DNA from 4 places in the Halobacillus sp. B23F22_5 genome. Region 1 is predicted to be linked to each of the others. Evidence: riboswitches for the same ligand, from Rfam matches in the RefSeq annotation. Region 1 holds a riboswitch; each other region holds the start of a gene.
The links. Region 1 has a riboswitch for S-adenosylmethionine ahead of msrA (peptide-methionine (S)-S-oxide reductase MsrA). Riboswitches for the same ligand answer to the same signal wherever they lie in the genome.
Positions count from the first base shown of each region.

Region 2: linked by a shared signal. The riboswitch ahead of ACGTN9_RS19540 (sodium:solute symporter family protein) and the one ahead of msrA (peptide-methionine (S)-S-oxide reductase MsrA) in region 1 are both predicted to bind S-adenosylmethionine.
Region 3: linked by a shared signal. The riboswitch ahead of ACGTN9_RS00960 (5-methyltetrahydropteroyltriglutamate--homocysteine S-methyltransferase) and the one ahead of msrA (peptide-methionine (S)-S-oxide reductase MsrA) in region 1 are both predicted to bind S-adenosylmethionine.
Region 4: linked by a shared signal. The riboswitch ahead of metC (cystathionine beta-lyase) and the one ahead of msrA (peptide-methionine (S)-S-oxide reductase MsrA) in region 1 are both predicted to bind S-adenosylmethionine.

Region 1 is NZ_JBIEKI010000005.1:29,788-32,900, reverse strand. Features, by position in the region: gene ACGTN9_RS08835 (Na+/H+ antiporter NhaC family protein) at 1-1,316, opposite strand, end outside; SAM riboswitch class I at 1,468-1,582, shown strand; gene msrA (peptide-methionine (S)-S-oxide reductase MsrA) at 1,798-2,271, shown strand; gene ACGTN9_RS08825 (AIM24 family protein) at 2,346-3,044, shown strand.
Region 2 is NZ_JBIEKI010000023.1:25,631-28,743, reverse strand. Features, by position in the region: gene ACGTN9_RS19545 (dicarboxylate/amino acid:cation symporter) at 1-1,084, opposite strand, end outside; SAM riboswitch class I at 1,271-1,387, shown strand; gene ACGTN9_RS19540 (sodium:solute symporter family protein) at 1,549-3,113, shown strand, end outside.
Region 3 is NZ_JBIEKI010000001.1:191,903-195,015, forward strand. Features, by position in the region: gene eutH (ethanolamine utilization protein EutH) at 1-1,005, opposite strand, end outside; gene ACGTN9_RS00955 (aspartyl-phosphate phosphatase Spo0E family protein) at 1,254-1,436, opposite strand; SAM riboswitch class I at 1,601-1,705, shown strand; gene ACGTN9_RS00960 (5-methyltetrahydropteroyltriglutamate--homocysteine S-methyltransferase) at 1,876-2,988, shown strand; gene ACGTN9_RS00965 (PRK06851 family protein) at 3,047-3,113, opposite strand, start outside.
Region 4 is NZ_JBIEKI010000005.1:198,901-202,013, reverse strand. Features, by position in the region: gene ACGTN9_RS09725 (bifunctional homocysteine S-methyltransferase/methylenetetrahydrofolate reductase) at 1-697, opposite strand, end outside; gene metC (cystathionine beta-lyase) at 701-1,882, opposite strand; SAM riboswitch class I at 1,969-2,079, opposite strand; gene ACGTN9_RS09715 (YkvA family protein) at 2,253-2,729, shown strand; gene purU (formyltetrahydrofolate deformylase) at 2,974-3,113, shown strand, end outside.

The DNA of each region.
Region 1 (3,113 bases):
TTCAACTTCAATATTCCGGCCGTAGTGTTTGTGTCATCGCTTAAAGGAGAAGCAAAAGCCCCGAATGTACCACTTGCGAATACAGCTCCGATAACGATAGGCAGGGAGCTGCCCGCAGTGACGGCAATGGACAAGCCGACTGGCATTAGTATGCCCCATGTCCCCCATGAAGAGCCGATGAAATAGGACAACCCGCACCCTACTACAAATAATACAACGGCGACGTAACCGGGCGGTATCCATTCAAACGATGAAGAAACCGTATCAGCAAACTTCAATTCCTCTGATCCTTTACTCAGCCCCCATACCATGGCAAGAAGGACGATGACCCCCATCATTTCGTTACCTTCATTGATCACCGTCTTCATCATTTGCCTCAGGGGCTGGTTGACGATTTTTAGATAAACCATCAAGAATACTACGGTCAATACTACTGCCAACACCATCGCATCGAGCACGTTGGCATTGATTAACGCCTGAAGCCCTTCTTTATCTTTTTTCAACCCCAACACATACATAAGGAAGAAAGTCAGGAGGATGACGGTGAAAAGAGGCAAGATTAGTGTCCAGGGCCGGTTTGGTAAATCTTTAGCAACAGCAGGGTGGCAGTCTTCCCACTGATCATCATCGTCAGCGGTTTCATTTGTGCCATCTTCCGCGCAGGTTGCTGACTTTTTATTACGATGAAAAAAACTCAGATAAAAGCCGATGATAAGCATAGCGAAAGCGAAGAAATTAAAAGGGATGCTCTGTAAATAAAGCATATAAGGGTCACCTTTTGCACCTGCCTGATGCAGCGACATTTCAATGACCGAGCTCATATAGCCTACAAAAGCAGTAGCTACAGGTATTAGGACTACCAGAGGAGAAGCGGTCGTTTCAATGACGAATCCCAGTTCCTGTTTTGTCATCGGCAGTTTTTTTCTCATAGCTTTCATTACTGGGGCTATCGTTACGATACGAAAGCTGGGTGCGCTGAAAGTGCCGAGAGAGGATAACCATGTGAGCATGAATGCGCCACGTTTGGTATTGACTTTTTCTGTTGCAGCCCGGACGAACCCTTTGATGCCGCCAGCGAATTTGATCAAACCGATCAACGATGAGAAAGCATAAAGAAAGATGATGATTTTTAAATTGTTTTCATCCTGTAAGCCTTGGATGATAAAACCCAAAGAAGTGGTCATCCCGCCAAGCCAGTCAGGCTCTGCCAGATAACCAGCAACCACTACAGCGAATAATAGACTGGGCACAACTTGTTTCGTCCAAATAGCAGCAATGACAACCGCAATAAATGGTATTACCGACAGCCAACCCATATGTACACCTCTTTCCCTTTTCCCTAAACATGCTCCATATAGGTTGTGGAAAAATAAAGTAAAGTATTCGAAAAAAATGGTTTTTATCCCTTTACTTCGGCATAGAATTTATTGTAAGATAAGAATTACAAATTTAAATACTATCGTTAACTTCTTATCCAGAGAGGCGGAGGGACTGGCCCTTTGATGCCCGGCAACCATCGGATCAAACACATGATTCGAACGGTGCCAATTCCTGCAGGATGAATGATCCTGAAAGATGAGAGGACGTATGCATAAACGTACGGATCCCTTTCTTTTGGATAAGAGAGGGATCTTTTTGTACTTTAAGAAAATTTAACTTTAGTTAAAGGATTAAAGTATAAGAAACACTTAGGCTTTCGCCATAAGACTTGGCGTGAAGCCGAGTTTTTCTAAACGTATAAAGCCTCGTCAATCTCTTGCGAAAGAAGTTACGTGAGTGGAAAGGAAGCGATGAGTGATGGCAACGGCAATTTTTGCAGCAGGATGTTTTTGGGGAGTAGAAGCATGGTTTGAAAGAATAAATGGAGTAGAACAGACAAGAGTAGGATACAGCGGTGGCAACGTCGAAAGCCCTTCTTATGAATTAGTGAAAACAGGCAAAACCGGCCATGCAGAATCAGTGAAGGTCGATTTCGATCCTGAAAAAATATCTTATGAGTCGCTTATTGATGCATTTTTTGAATGTCATAATCCGACGACACGTAATCGTCAGGGAGAAGACATCGGTTCTCAATATCGTTCTATTATTTTTTATACTGATGAAACGCAACTGCAGGCAGCGGAGCAAAAGCTGAGCGAATGGAACCAAAAGGGTGTTTTCCGAACGGAAATTGTTACAGAAATTGTAGAAGCAGGACCTTTTTATGAAGCCGAAGAGTACCATCAAAAATACTTACAAAAGAATGGAACTGCTTCTTGCGGAATCGTGTGAGTCAATCACACGATTTTTTTTTGAAACTTTTTATTGCTAAAGGCGTAAGTATTATCCATAGGAGGCGATCGGAAATGAGTAAGTACTCTATCTCATCATTCATCAGGGAAACGAAACAGGATGAATCGGAAAATGAATACTTCGAATTGGAAACACCTCGTTTACTCGAAGTCAATCTTGCCGGAGATGTATGGGCGAAAATGGGGGCGATGATTTCTTATCAGGGAGAAATCAAGTTTGAACGGGAAGGGATTTTGGAGCATGGGGTAGGAAAGATGTTGAAGAAAGCCTTTACCTCAGAAGGCAGTTCCTTGATGAAAGCGAAAGGGAACGGGAGGTTATACCTTGCCGATCAAGGTAAGAAAATTACCATTTTAGACTTGGATAATGAAGCCATCACCGTCAATGGGAATGATTTGCTCGCATTCGAGCCAGGTATCGAGTGGGATATCCAATTGATGAAAAAAGTAGCAGGCATGATGTCTGGCGGCCTTTTCAATATCACTTTGCAGGGAAGTGGGAGAGTTGCAATTACCTCTCACTATGAACCGCTCACGCTGCTTGTTACGCCTGACCAGCCGGTCATCACAGATCCAAATGCAACGGTTGCCTGGTCGGGGCATTTGCAACCGGAATTCCAGACGGATATTACGCTGAAGACGTTTTTGGGGAGAGGCAGCGGCGAATCGATTCAAATGAGATTCGCTGGTGAAGGCTTTGTAATCGTCCAGCCTTTCGAAGAAGTTTATTACTCTAACAATAAAAACAGTTAAGAACCAAACTCTATCGCTGAATTCTACAGGCGATAGAGTATTTTTTGCGGTTTTTGTCATAAATTCGAA
Region 2 (3,113 bases), on a different contig from region 1:
GAGTGAGCACGGCTGCCAATGTCACCAGTCCGGCGGCTGGAATTCCAGCTGTCCCGATCGATAGCAGCGTCCCTACTACTACAATGGTGAGAAAGTCCATGACTGATAAATCCAGGCCAGTGATATTGGCGGCAAATACAATTGAGACTCCCATCCGCAGTGCCCCGCCGTCTGAGTTGAATACGGCTCCGATCGGCAAGGAAAAATTAGCTGTCCGCTCGGAAATACCGGCTTTTTTTGCCGATTCGATCGCAACAGGCAGGGAAGCTATGCTGCTGGATGTAAAGAAAGCGGTAAAATACGCTTCTTTCGTCTGTTTAAAAAAGTCCTTGATACTGATTTTTGCATACTTGAGAAAAGCAGTGTAGATGAAAAGCCACAGTAGAACCACCCCGAGATAAAATACCCCGGTAAACGCCAGTAGCGATTGGAAAGTCTGCCAACCCTGGCTCCCGAAGGAAGAAGCACTAATGGCGAATATTCCAATAGGAGCATATAGAAGAATTCCTTTTAATAGTAAAAAGAATAACTCATTGGCAGCAGAAAAGAATCGGTGCAGTGTCTCTCCCGAATCACGCAAGTCGACTTTATCGGCGTAGCGCATCCTGGCCATCCCCAATCCGATGATGACGGCTAAGAAAAGAATGCCCATCAGCTCCCCGGATGCGAAAACCTGGAAGATATTGTCCGGTACAATATTCAATAATACGTCCGAAAAACCTGGGGTTTCCGGCTTTTCTACCTGGGCATCAGGTAATGAAAGCTGGGAACCTGGATTGATCCATAGCGCAAGAGCTACACCGATGACTACTGCTGCGCCTGTCGTCAGCCCGTAGTAGATAAGCAGTTTCCCGCCCAGGCGACCTAAATGTTTTGGCTTCATCTGATTGATGGCCAGGACGACGGTCAGGAAAATGACTGGAATTGCAATCAAGCTTAATAGGTTGATAAGTATCGTACCGAGCGGTTTCAGTACTTCCGCCTGCTGTCCGAAGATGATACCAACAGCAATACCAAGCAGAAAACCAATTGTCATTTTTAGAATGAATGAAGAATGTTTGTATGTATGCCAGATTTTTTGCATGATTGAACCTCACTTTCATGTAGATAGTTAAAGTATAACAGGAAGTGAGTGGCACGATTAGGAGATTAGCATTATTTTTGATAATGTAAGTGTTTTCATTGTAAGAATAGAGAAAAAAGTCAGAAAATATATTGACATTCATCCGAGCATCTTGTAGGGTAGAATTTAACTTAATTACGGAAAACATCCTTATCGCGAGCAGGGGAGGAAATTGGTCCCGTGAACCTGCAGCAACCTGTTATTTTCTTTGGGGAAATAATAAGGTGCTACGTCCAACAGACGCTGTTGTCTGAAAGATGAGGAAGAGAAAAAACCTCTTCCTCCGGGAGAGGTTTTTTCTATATTAAAACGGAGGTTTTCTTAGTATCAAGGGGATATTTATTGGTTTTAAACTTACTAAACTGATAAATATAATCAACTTTGCAACAGGCACGAAGGTAACATATTTTTAAGGAGGCAAAAGAATGACAACAGTAGGATATTGGTTTATCGGTTTTGCTTTGGCCTATACGTTCTTTTTAATTTTTATGAGCCAGCTTGGAATGAGGCGGGCGAAAGATGGCAATGGATTTTTCGTAGGAGGGCGCGGGTTCAATACCCTGTTCGTTACGGTATGCATCACGGGATTGTTCTCCGGTTCGTCGTACATAGCGGTTCTGGAGCTCAGCTATCTGACAGGGGTGTCGGCCATCTGGTATGGCGTGGCGGAAACAGTGCATGTCTTGATTATCGCCCTTGTTTTGATTGCACCATTCCGAAAACGGGCACTGGTGACAATCTCTGGTCTGCTTGGGGACCGTTACGGTGAAAAAGTCCGAGGACTTGCCGGAGCGATTACAGCTTTCACATTCCCGATGTGGTCAGTGGCTACTGCGCTGGCGTTTGCATCCGCGTTGTCTGTTTTTACAGGTATATCGCTGGTATTATCCGTAGCTTTAACTGCTTTATTACTATTTGTTTATCTGCAATTCGGCGGCATGTGGTCTGTCGGTTTTACACAATTGAGCAACGTCGTGGTGTTTTTCATGATGCTTGCGATCGGGACTTACGCATTTTTTATCAATCCAGGGATCGATGGCATTCAGACATTGTTTCAGGAAAGACCCGAGTACGCGTCATGGAGTGCAGCCGGCCTGCAGACGATCCTGGCCTGGTTCGGGACATTCCTTTTCAATGTCATTCTTGCCCAGGCAGCATTCCAGATGGCATTGTCCTGTAAAACCCCGGAACAGGGGCGCCGAGGTTTAATTTACGCTTCGCTGCTCGGCATTCCGTTGATAATTGGTGCTGTTTTATTCGGACTGGCGGCCGCTCAGGTAGTGCCTGGGGAAACACGCGGACTGGTGGCAGTTCCGCTTTACTTGATGGAAACACTACCGGCACCGTTAGTCGGTCTGTTTTTCCTCGGATTTTGGGCAGCAGCACTCAGTTGGGGAGCGCCTTGCCAATTCTCCGGAGCCACCAGCCTCGGCCGTGATGTCGGAAAAGCTTTGAATCCTAAAGCAAATGAACTGCAGCTGATCAAGTATACCAAATGGTCCTTGTTGTTGTTGACTGGGTTAATGATCGTATTCGCCCTGCTGCGTTCCGAACAATCAGCGTGGTGGAATGTTTTTGCTTGGGTAACGCGGAATTCGGCGACATTTGCCCCGGTTGTTGCGGCAATATTCTGGCCGGTTGTTACGAAGCGGGCTGCCTTGGTCTCGTTGTTCACCGGCTCGGCATCAGGCCTGCTTTGGTATCATCTCAGCGGCTGGGCAATCAACGACTTTTTCATGAATACGCATCCAGTATGGATCGGGATGGGTATCAACATCATCACCATTGTGTTAGTCAGCCTGATCGACAACTCTGGCAACTGGGTATGGAAAGCATCGTTTAACAGCGTAGGGTTTTATTCCCTGCTCACTGCTGTCGGACTGGCCATCGTTTTCTTCAGCTCGTTTGACTTTTTACTTGCAAAAGGATTGGCCGGTATGGTCGGTTTGCTGATCATATCAGGGTTGTTCATTACCTGTATGAATTTTAT
Region 3 (3,113 bases), on a different contig from region 1:
CATGGCGAAAACCATCTCCTGATTGACTCCGGCGACAAATCCTAAATGTCCACCGAACACAAACGCTCCACTGACTGCAAACGCAACGTTAATGACTTTTCCTCTCGGTTCCATCTCCTTCAGCAAGGCAAGCATCGGAATATTATGCGCCAGCGATGCGATCAGGCCAGTTGTAGAGGTTTCACTGATACGCAGCCAGCCGCCGATTTTAGATAAATATTTATCAAATACACGGGAGATGAACGCGACCATCGGAAAGGCGCCAGCAAGGAATATAGCGAGCCTGGCAACAATTTGAATCCCTTCATCGAGTGGGGTCAAATTGGGAATGACAACGAATCCGGTCAACGTTTCCACCGCAATCGCGGTGAGCCCGATGATCGCTAAGCTTTCCACACCTTTGCCGAACCAGGAAAACCCAGTAATCATCATCGAAGGCTTTTTCCATAACCCGATAGCAATTACAATAGAAAAAATAATTGTAGGTACCAGGTTTATGAGAATAATACCAGTATCCAGTCCCGCCACCATGGCTCCTGAAAAAGCACCGACCGGAACCGTGATCAGCCCGAGTAGAATGCCTTTGGCGAAGTAGGGATGGTCCTGTTTTTCTATGATTCCGAGCGCGACAGGAATGGTGAACACGATCGTAGGGCCCATCATCGTGCCAAGGAATACCCAGGCGAACAGTTCGGCATCCGGGTGCTGTGACATTTCGGTTGCGAGCGAGTAGCCGCCCATATCGATGGCCAGAATTGTGTTCGCAAAGGTGGCTGGATCGGCCCCAATCAGTCCGTAGACCGGAGCGATGACAGGGGTCAGGAATGTTGCTATCACCGGTGCCAGGGAAATGATACCGACCATGGCAAGTGTGAGGGAGCCCATGGCCATGAACCCTTCCGTGAAACGATCGCCAAACCCGAACCGGTTACCCAATATTTTATCGATAGCTCCTACACAGAGGAACCCGATTACGATTAGTATGATAATGTCGTTGATTCCCATCTGCCCTCTGCCCTTTCGTTTCAAGTTAATTCCTATCATAGTAGAGGAGTGGGCAGAATAGAAGCTTTAAGTGCAAGAATCTGGCTTGTCAGTTTCCAGCGCCGAGTTTTTCAGGCTGGAGATAAGGTGATTAATAGAATATTGGAAGCTTACTGGTGACGAGGGGTCACCTTTGGTGGGTAGTACATGGTTTGCTTCATAGCTGTAAAACCAGCTTGAAATTACGAAGGTAATCTTTGGGAAAGCACTCACTCAAAAGTAAGCTCTTTTGATTTCTTGAACTTGTTGGTGTAAAGGTTGTATTCATTCAATAGTTCATCTAAGTATTGAGATATTTTTACAATTTCAGGATAGTGGTGATCCGTTATATACAGGTGGTACAATTTTTCTCGTTGTTCTTCAATTTTTTGTTCCAGTTCGCCTTTTTTCATCTTTATTCCCTCCATTTCGTTACATAATTCGATAGAAAAAGTTTCCAAGTGGGGGTGGAAAAAACTTCAAATTGAAGCATCAGAAAAAATTTTTTCCGGCTTTATTTTTTTCTTTACAGCTGATATGATTACTAGCATACTACTTTCTGAAAATTGTATATAGTTTCTTATCGAGAGAGGTCGAGGGTATGGCCCGGTGACACCTCAGCAACCTGTATGATTACAAGGTGCTAATTCCTGCAAGTTGAAAAAAACTTGAAAGATAAGAAGTGGCGAATTCAATTACAAAGTCTCTTCTTATTGGAAGAGGCTTTTATTTTTTATACTTTAAGTAAGTTTACCTTTGTTAAAGGATTAAAGTATAAGAAAAAACGAAGGCTTTCGCCATAAATACCTGGTGACAAGCCCAACTTTTTCTAAGCAGAGGAGAGGATCAGAAATGGCAGAAACAAAAACAATAAGAGCACCATTCCGCGGGGACCATGTCGGGAGTTTCCTCCGGCCGGAGCGGCTGAAGAAAGCACGCCAGCAAAGAGAAAAAGGGGAAATCTCTGCAGAAGAATTAACGAGAATAGAAGATGAAGAGATTATCAAACTTGTAGAAAAGCAAAAGGAAGCCGGCCTGCAATCCATCACAGATGGAGATTTCCGCCGTGCCTGGTGGCATTTTGATTTTCTCGAAAATTTAGAGGGAGTCGAAGGGTACGAGCCAGCGTCAGGCATCCAGTTCAAAGGGGTGGAAACCAAGCCCCATTCTGTCCGTGTCATTGACAAAGTCGATTTCAGCGACAGGCACCCGATGATCGAGCATTATAAATTTCTCCATTCACTCGTAGGGGAGGAACATACCCCGAAGTTCACGATTCCAAGCCCGAACATGTTGTTTTTCCGTGGGGATATTAACAAAGAAATCTATGAAAATGAAGACGAGCTGCTGAAGGATTTGACGAAAGCCTATCAAAAAGCAATCCAGGCATTTTATGATGCCGGCTGCCGCTACCTTCAGCTGGATGACACATCCTGGGCAGTGTTTTTCTCGGAAGAAGGCCAAAAGATGATTCGTGACCGTGGCCAGGAGCCAGATAAATTAAGGCAGCTATTTGTCCAGGCCATCAATACTTCTATTGCTGACAAGCCCGATGACCTCACTATTACAATGCACATTTGCCGTGGGAATTTCCGCTCCACCTATACAGCATCAGGAGGGTATGACGCTGTTTCCGAGACATTATTCAGTGAACTGAATGTCGATGGATTGTTCCTCGAGTATGATGACGATCGCTCAGGCGGATTCGAGCCGCTCCGTTATGTGAAGCGTGGTGACCTCCGTGTGGTACTTGGATTGATTACGTCTAAAACCGGCGAGCTCGAAGACAAAGACCGCATCAAAGCACGTATTGCGGAAGCGAGGGAGTATGTACCGTTAGACCAGCTGTGTCTCAGCCCGCAATGCGGCTTCGCATCCACCGAGGAAGGCAATATTCTTTCGGAAGCGGAGCAATGGGCGAAAATCAGGCATGTTATCGAAATCGCCGACGAAGTGTGGAATTAACTAGAAAAGCCAGCCACTCAGGATAGTGGCTGGCTTTTTGGTTTGGATAAAAAGGCAATCAGGCCTTCTGTGAGGCGTCAATTTCGGCGTTCAGCTGCTCAACCAGCGTATCCACTTTGCTGTCA
Region 4 (3,113 bases), 170 kb from region 1:
CTGGCAGACTGGCATTCGGATATGCGGAAAGCACTGCTTTTTCAGGTAATGGAACGTCTTCCAATGATTGAATCATATGATAAGGGCCAAGCCGGCAGTTGACACCGACAACGTCAGCACCTTTTTGTTCCAACAGTTGAAGCGCATCCGCAAGCGGCATGCCATTCTGCATGACGCCGGGCTCATGCATCGATACTTGCGTAATCAATGGAAGATCGGTTTCCTGCCTAGCAATTTCTAAAACCGTCGTCAGCTCTTCCAGGTCATAGAAGGTTTCGAAAATAAGTCCGTCTATATCCTTCATCAACAGGCAATAGAGCTGCTCACGGAAACTGCGTTTCAATTCTTCCATTGTTGGGATTTCTTTTTGAATATCCCGGATACCGCCGATGGTGCCTACCACATAAGTGTCTTCACCGGCAGCCTCTTTTGCCAGCTGAACGGCAGCAGTATTGATGGCTTTGACGTGATCTTCCAGCCCATAGCGGGATAGTTTAATATAATTAGCCCCATATGTGTTTGTCTGAATGACATCTGCGCCGGCACGGACATAAGCTTTGTGCACATTCCGTACTTCTTTGGCATGGGATAAGTTCATTTCTTCGAAACAGCGGTCGACCCCGTAAGAATAGAGCAGGGTCCCCATTGCGCCGTCTCCAATTAATGTTTTTTCCTGAAGTGCTTGATCTAATCTCATTCGTTATCCTCCTAGTTCGACTTCCAGCTTGGTGGTTTGTTGCAATGCCTGGTCAAAATCTTTGATGATATCTTCGGCTTTTTCGAGACCGACGGATAGACGCAGCAGTCCGTCGGTGATGCCGCGTTTCAGCCTTTCCTGTTCAGGCATGGAGGCATGGGACATTTTCGCCGGGTAAGAAAGTATGGATTCTACAGCACCTAGACTTACGGCAAATACCGGAATTTCTACGTGTTTAGAAAATTGTCTAACGGCCGCTTCATCTTTCAGTCGGAACGAAAGGACAGCACCAGGACCGTCTGCTTGATAGTTATGGGTCGAATAGCCGGGATGAGTACTAAGGCTTGGGTGATACACTTCCTCGATCAGCGGATGGTCGGCCAGGTACTGTGTAATTTTTATTGCTGATTCGGTGGACTGTTTCAAACGGCAGTCGAGTGTCTTCAATCCGCGTAAAACGAGCCAGGAGTCATGCGGGCCAAGAATCGATCCGAACGCATTCTGCAAATACGGGAGCTGTTCGGCTATCTCCGGGTGGTTCGTAACTGCAAGACCGGCCACGACATCACTATGCCCAGCAATGAATTTAGTGGCACTGTGCAGCACCAGGTCGGCACCAAGTTCTAGCGGCCGCTGCAAGGCTGGGGTCATAAATGTATTATCTACAAACGTGTAGCAGCGGTGCGCTTTTGCGAGCTTAGCGACAGCGCTGATATCAGTTATGTTTAAGAGAGGGTTAGCAGGTGTTTCGATGTACACTACTTTAGTATTCGGCTGAATGGCTGTAGCTACCGCATGCAGATCCGTCATATCGACGAAAGTATGCTCGATTCCGAAGCGGTGCAGGACATCGTGGACCAGCCGGAATGTGCCCCCGTAGACGTCTTCTGTAATGACCACATGGTCGTTTTTGGACAACATCATGAACGAGGTGGAAATGGCAGCCATGCCGGAGGCGAACGCAAGCCCTTGATTGCCGCCTTCGAGTCTGGCAATCTCTTCTTCCAATGCTTCTCTTGTTGGATTTCCGGAGCGGCTATAATCATATTTTCCCGGATTGTCAAAGTCTGCTTGATGAAAAGTGGACGCCTGCTGGATTGGCACGCTTACTCCGCCCGTAGTCGGGTCAAACTTATGATTTCCATGAAGCACGCGTGTCTGAAAAGAATACGAATGATCGGTCATTTATAATTCCTCCTCGTTGAAAAATCATGGGTAAATATAAAAAAAGCCTTCCCATAAGAAGAAGACTTTGTAATGATAAGTTCCTCTTCTTATCTTCCAAGTTGTTGGCACAACTTGCTGGAATTAGCACCTTTCTGGTATCACCAGTGGTTGCTGAGGCTTCAACGGGCCAGTCCCTCTGCCTCTCTAGATAAGAAATAATCGAGTTAGTATTTAATTGGTTCTCACTAACTTACACTAAAGCGATAAATTTTACAAGGGGGGAGAAGAGAATTTTTCGAATTTTCTAGTAGAAGAGAATGATTGACAACGATGTAATCGGGGAAGGTAAAATAAATGAAGCACTTTTATTGAAAAGGAGAATCAAATGATGAGTGAAGAAAAAAATTATAATAAAAAACTGAAGAATTTCAATCCCGCCAAAGCAGTAGAAACCGGGCGTAAATATTTTTCCGAAAACAAATTTTTTGCCAAAATGGGTCGCTATGCATTATTGCTGGGCTCCAAGATCGCTTACTATAGTTTTCTCTTGTATTACACATTCAAGAGCCCGAATACACCAAAGAAAGACAAGCTTACGATAGCAGGAGCACTTGGTTATTTAATTTTTCCTGCTGATGTTATTCCTGACTTCATTCCGGTCGTCGGTTTTGCGGATGATAGCCTTGCTATCATTTATGCTATTTACAGTGTCGTTTCCCATATCGATGAGCCGATCAAGGCGCAGGCACATGCCAGTATGGTGAAGTATTTCGGCAAAAACTTCAGTAAAGCGAATATTGATGAAAGGTTTATGATGGATGAGTCCAATGATGAAGAAGGAGAAGATCATTCGCAGGCTCAATAAGTTCTTAGGGGCAGTCTCAAATAAAATGCTGGAAGTCGCAAATATATCCAGAAAGCCGCTAATATAAGTGAAATGCAGCATTAAAAATCACTCCTGTCCTCTATTAAACAGGGGTAGGATCGGCCAAATCAAAATCCCCTCCAAAGCGAGGGGATTTTGATTTGCTGTCAGCAAATATTTTGTTATAGGATAGAGCGATAAGATAAAGACTAAACTAACAGTAATACATGTAAAGGGGATTATTATGGCTGAAACAACACACCAACACTTACGAAAATTTCAAGAAGCAAATAAAGATAAAGGACGACTTCTGATCTGCTGTCCGGACCAGCCTGGGATCGTAGCGGCTGTTTCTAATTTCCTTTTTCAAAATGGAGCCAATAT